2 regions of the Serratia sp. HNCC26DJ244 genome follow, and region 1 is predicted to be linked to the other one. Evidence: predicted binding sites of a transcription regulator. Region 1 holds the regulator's gene; the other holds the start of a gene.
The links. The regulator LexA, encoded in region 1, represses DNA repair genes until DNA is damaged. The targets are predictions, from matches to a motif close to TNCTGTATGTACATACAGNA.
Positions count from the first base shown of each region.

Region 2: a site for LexA is predicted at 1,687-1,706, ahead of umuD (translesion error-prone DNA polymerase V autoproteolytic subunit). Genes of this name have one in related genera too.

Region 1 is NZ_JBXUGO010000006.1:45,125-48,249, forward strand. It holds gene plsB (glycerol-3-phosphate 1-O-acyltransferase PlsB) at 1-212, opposite strand, end outside; gene AC2A06_RS06900 (diacylglycerol kinase) at 315-683, shown strand; gene lexA (transcriptional repressor LexA) at 812-1,420, shown strand; gene dinF (MATE family efflux transporter DinF) at 1,529-2,878, shown strand; gene zur (zinc uptake transcriptional repressor Zur) at 2,920-3,125, opposite strand, start outside.
Region 2 is NZ_JBXUGO010000005.1:112-3,236, reverse strand. It holds gene umuC (translesion error-prone DNA polymerase V subunit UmuC) at 1-1,239, opposite strand, end outside; gene umuD (translesion error-prone DNA polymerase V autoproteolytic subunit) at 1,246-1,665, opposite strand; gene AC2A06_RS05615 (DUF1275 family protein) at 1,918-2,241, opposite strand; partial or broken gene AC2A06_RS05610 (helix-turn-helix domain-containing protein) at 2,779-3,125, shown strand, end outside.

The DNA of each region.
Region 1 (3,125 bases):
GGCTCAAGGGGGTCGGGCAGATCCTGCGCCAGACATTGGGTACGCAGAGTGAGTAAATCTGCCTTGGAATTATAAGGCAAAACATACAAAATCGGCCTAGACGGATCCAACCCTAACTCCGAAATGGGGTCTGAAGGGATGATTTTACTTTTTACCAAAAATTTAAGTGGTAAATTCAATAGGTTATAATAAATTTTACGCCAACCTGACATAACGACCTGAAGCCTCTTGTTAGCAATTGCGCTGAAAGCATACCAGAAACCGTGTAACAGGTCTGTGGTATTGAAACGATGACCTACCTTGTGAGATGAAACATGGCAAATCAAATTACTGGCATGACACGTATTATTAAAGCTGTTGGCTATTCATATAAAGGATTAATTGCAGCCTGGCGCAATGAGGCTGCTTTCCGCCAGGAACTGGTGGTGGCCGTGGTGGCTATCGTACTGGCGATATGGCTTGATGTGGGGGCGATAGCGCGCATTTTATTGATCGGCTCCCTGGTGCTGGTGGTGATTATTGAAATTATCAACAGTGCGATTGAAGCGATCGTTGATCGGGTGGGAACTGAATATCATGAGCTTTCCGGGCGATCGAAAGACATGGCTTCAGCCGCGGTCTTTCTGACGATTATGTTGGCGCTGTTTGTCTGGATCTCGGTGCTCTGGGATCACTTTGCCTGACGAGTAAACCGATGTCATGGGGTGCGATCAATCTCGCTAATCCCTGATTTTTATTTATGAATTGATTCCCAATCCTGGTTTACCTGTATATACTCACAGCATGACTGTATAAACAAACAGGGGGCGGAATGAAAGCACTAACTACCAGACAGCAAGAGGTCTATGATCTGATTCGCGATCATATTTCACAAACGGGCATGCCACCAACACGTGCCGAGATCGCAATGCGCCTGGGGTTTCGCTCACCAAATGCGGCAGAAGAGCACCTGAAAGCTCTGGCCCGCAAAGGTGTTATTGAAGTGGTTTCCGGGGCTTCTCGCGGTATCCGCTTGCTGATGGAAGAGGAAGAAGGGTTACCCTTGGTTGGCCGGGTGGCGGCGGGCGAACCCTTGTTAGCTCAGCAACATATTGAAGGGCACTATAAAGTTGACCCGGGCTTATTTCACCCTAGTGCGGATTTCCTGTTGCGCGTCAGTGGGATGTCTATGCGCGATATCGGTATTTTGGATGGCGATCTGCTGGCGGTGCATAAAACTCAGGATGTGCGTAACGGCCAGGTGGTGGTGGCTCGTATTGAAGATGAAGTGACAGTAAAGCGCCTGAAGAAACAGGGTAATATTGTTGAGTTATTGCCAGAAAACAGTGAGTTTCAGCCAATAGTGGTGGATTTGAAGCATCAGAATTTCACGATTGAAGGCTTGGCGGTGGGCGTGATCCGCAACGGTGACTGGCTCTGACACCTCTTTTTTGTCATGTTATCTAATCAAATAGGTATATCGCCTCAATAGCGGGGCGATATTCTGTCCATGTCAACAACTCTACTTCTGCCGTCGGAATAGATCGCAATGCGTTTACTCGCTACCTTCACCAGCCCTGCTGACAAAATACTGTGGCGTCTGGCATTGCCAATGATCTTTTCCAATATCACGGTTCCTCTGCTTGGTTTGGTGGATACAGCGGTTATCGGCCATCTTGATAGCGCAATTTATCTTGGTGGGGTAGCGGTTGGTGCAATGGCGACCAATTTCCTGTTTATGTTGTTACTATTTTTGCGCATGAGTACCACCGGGTTAACGGCGCAGGCGTTAGGGGCAGGGGACCCACAGCGCTTGGCGCGTACTTTTATGCAGCCGTTGCTGTTAGCGCTGTTGATTGGCTTAACCATAGTGTTACTCCGTGGCCCACTGATCTCGCTGGCATTACATATTGTCGGTGGTGATCAAGCGGTATTAGTACAGGCTAGACGGTTTCTGGAGATCCGCTGGCTGAGTGCCCCGGCAGCACTGGCGAATATGGTATTGCTCGGCTGGTTGCTCGGTGTTCAATATGTGCGTGCGCCGGTGGTGATGCTGATAGCGGGTAATCTGCTGAATATCGTGTTGGATATCGTGCTGGTGATCGGCTTGGGTTGGGGTGTCTCGGGGGCTGCCACGGCAACGGTGCTGGCGGAGTATGCCACACTGCTGTTGGGGTTATGGCTTGCTTGGCGGGTATTATGTTCACGTGGCATCTCATTAGCGATGTTGCGGCATGCCTGGCGCGGTAACTTACGTCGCTTGTTGGCACTTAACCGCGATATCATGCTGCGCTCACTCCTGCTGCAATTGTGTTTCTCTTCGTTAACGATTTTTGCGGCGCGCATGGGGAGTGATGTGGTGGCCGTCAATGCGATATTGATGAGTTTGTTAACATTTACCGCCTATGCTTTGGATGGCTTTGCTTATGCCGTTGAGGTCCATTCCGGTTACGCCTATGGCGCAAGGGACGACCGTCAATTGCATGCGATATGGTATGCCGCTTGTCGCCAGGCAGGTATGCTGGCACTGGGCTTTGCCACGGTTTATCTGTTTACCGGGCCTTATATTGTCGCGGCTTTAACCTCATTACCGCTGTTGCGTACCTTGGCCGGTCACTATCTTCTCTGGCAAGTCGTGCTGCCTGTGGTGGGAGTCTGGTGTTATTTACTGGATGGTATGTTTATTGGTGCCACCCGTGGCACTGAAATGCGCAACAGCATGGTGGTGGCAGCAGCGGGTTATGGGCTGACTTTATTTACACTGCCACTATTAGGTAATCATGCGCTATGGCTGGCTTTGGCTGTATTCCTGGCATTACGTGGTGTTGCGCTGGGGTGGATATGGCACCGTCATCAGGTGCGTGGTACCTGGTTTTCACTCCCTGCCAAGGGTGAATAAGGTCACCTGTTTTACTGCGGTTTGAAAGGAGTGTGAACTCTCTATTTTTTCTTTATCACTATGCTGTGATCATGCTGGCAACTGTGTTTGTGGTTACAGGCTTCTATTTCAACACAGGCGGAGCATAACCCATGTGCTTCAACCACACTGTGGCGTAAGACAAAACCTGATTCCAGGGCGAGTTTCTGTAGTGTTTCTTCCACACCCTCTGTCGTCCGTTCAGTGACTTGCCTGCAGCGATCGCAGA
Region 2 (3,125 bases), on a different contig from region 1:
GATAGCGCGCCAATCGGTGGTATAGGCGGGGGAAAGCAGTTCGCGCTTCATTTTCCACCCCTGCTCGATACCTTGGCCCGCAAACCAAATCTTACCCATGCCGGTGGTGTTAATACGATCAACCACTTTCATCAGGTGTTCACTGTTGGGCCGGGGGGGTGTTTCATCGAACATGTCTATTTGCCCAGGGCGGTGGCAGAAATCGTTCAAAATAACGCCCGTTTTTTGATAGCGGTAGCCGTTACGCCAAATCTTCTCTAGTGCCTTCATCGCGGCAGCGATAATGTCTCGCGTATCTTGCGTTCCTAGCATTAGTACATGGTTGGCGTTGTTAGCGTAATAGGGCTGATTGGCATGGGGGCTGGTGCGCAGAAATACGCTGATATGGCGGCAATACTGGTGTTGTTGGCGCAGCCTTTCAGCCGCCCGTTCTGCATATTGGCAGATTGCCTGGCGCATATCCTGTAACTGTGTGATCGGTTCACCAAAGCTACGGCTGCAAATGATCTGCTGTTTCGCAGGCAGAGAATCGATGGTGATAGAGGGTATGCCATTCAGTTCACGTACCGTTCGTTCAACCACCACGCCAAATGTTCTTTTAATTAACTGTATGTTCGCATCGGCCAACTTCAGCGCGGTGGTGATCCCCATTGCATTGAGCTTGGCTGAAAGCCGGTAGCCAATTCCCCATACCTCTTTGACCGGGAGCAACGCCATTAATTTCCGCTGACGCTGCGGGTTACTCAGTTCTACAACGCCACCGGTTGCTGGCCAGGTTTTTGCTGCGTGGTTGGCCAGCTTGGCTAATGTGCGTGTTTGTGCGATCCCGATACCACATATCAGCCCGGTTTGTTGTGCCACTGTGGCGCGGACTCGTTGGCCAAACGCGAGAAAGGGTTCGCAAGCATCAATGCCAGTGATATTCAGGAATGCTTCATCAATCGAGTAAATTTCAAGTTTGGGGGCCAGGGCTTCTAATGTGGTCATGACCCGTGCGCTCATATCGCCATAGAGCGCATAGTTGGAGCTAAAACAGGCTATTTGGTAGCGCTGGATCAGGCTTTGGGCTTGAAAATAGGGGGTGCCGGCCTTGATGCCTAGCATTTTGGCTTGTCGATTGGCAGCGACAATACAGCCATCATTGTTGCTTAACACGATAACCGGTTTTCCTTTCAGGTCCGGCCGAAACAGTTGCTCGCAACTGGCATACATTGAATTGACATCGCACAGCAGATACATAGTCGATTACGACAAGGTGTGGATGGCGTGCGTGACTACACCAAAAATATCCAGGTCATCAGGTTCAACATAAATCGGGCTGTAGGCCGGATTCATCGGCTGAAGGCAAAGACGAGGCTGTATACACAGTTTTTTCACCGTGAATTCCCCCGCCACTGCGGCGATGACAATATCACCATGCTTTGGCATCAGCGCCTTATCAACAATCAACAGATCACCGGAAAGAATACCCGCCTCGACCATTGATTCACCTTCCGCGCGGACAAAGTAAGTGGCAGAGGGATGCAGGATTAAATGGTGGTTGAGATCCAACTGCGCCTCAATGTAGTCCTGCGCGGGGGATGGAAAACCCGCCGGGCAGGTCTCCCCAAACAGCGGGATCTGCTGGTGAGTATCAGTAAATACGGAGGTGGTTGCTGCTTTCATGCCGATGTACGCCTGTAAAAAAACTGTATAAATAAACAGTATTATGGCTGACGATTTTACTGACTGGCAAGCAGCAAGCAGCAACGTTTTGCTAGGGTGATGTTTTACTGGGGAAAATAGTTTTGCACAAATTGGCAAATTGCAGCGGGCCGAGGTAACGATGCCAAAGTGGGACAAAATTACGATGTGCGTCTGAGACGTAACACAAGGCCCCGGGCGGGTAACTGACGGGTCTCCCCATTTTAAACCCCGTTAACGTATTTTTACCGTCACCCACATCGCAACAAGCACAGAGATAACCAGACTCCACAGCCCGATACCAAGGTAGAGTAATGCTGCAGTGATGCAACCCAGTGCAAATCCACTCAAATTTAACCCTATTGGTTGCATCCTTTTTTTAATCACGGTTCTTTTCTCTGCATCGGACTGAACAATAAGTTCAAACAGATCAATGGCAATCTGGGTTATGTTGCCTGTCATCAGCGTCGTCGGGGGCGCTCCTGGCAAATGAGTACGCGATATTGCGTTCTGGATTGCCATCGCAGAGACTGCCGTCATTCCGGTCAGTAATGCCAACGGACTATCACTGTTGGTAAACCTAGGCTACTGAAAGGGCGATGTTCGATCATGATGTCCTCTCTATATATATTGATATGGATCATTGTATAGCGGACATTTAAATGGAAAGAAATAGGATAAGCGGAGTAAAAAATTACTTTACTTATTAAAGCGACCGTTTATGCCATTTTTAAGATGATTCCTTATATTTTATATTTTTTAAAGCCTGTTAAAGGGCTCTATATTAATAGGGTTATAATTTTAAATCTCAGATTCTTCTATTCTCAATCACCACGAGACTGGTTATATAAACAACCGTTTGAGTTGCAGTTAATTAACCATTTTGGGGGAACGTAAATTGATTAGGGTAGCGGATAATGGCTACCCCACCGTAACCTAACAATTCGCTTACTATAAAATGATGGATGCAGCTCTCGCCGATACTCATTTCTCTAAATAGCTGTTCTAAATAGTAGATCACCAGGAGGGAACTCAGTCCGATTTAAGCGATCTGATCAATCGCTGAATATCCCAAACCACCAACCGGACTGAGTTATGCCGATCATAGCACCAATATCCGATGCAGAAAGATCTCTGATGCGAAAAATCATCCATAGAACAGACGACAAGAACCACGCTCGCAGACTGACCGCTATGTTGATGCTTCACCGTGGTGACACGGTTAGCGATGTTGCCAAGTCGCTTTGTTGCGCGCGTTCATCGTTGGGGCGCTGGGTTAATTGGTTTACGCTTTACGGTCTGGAAGGATTGAAAGCATTACCTCCAGGGCGTGGACGACGCTGGCCGTTTGAGCATATTTGTTCGCTGTTACGTCAACTGATTAAGCATTCACCAAACGATTTTGGTTATCAGCGTTCTCGGTGGAGCACAGAGTTGTTAGC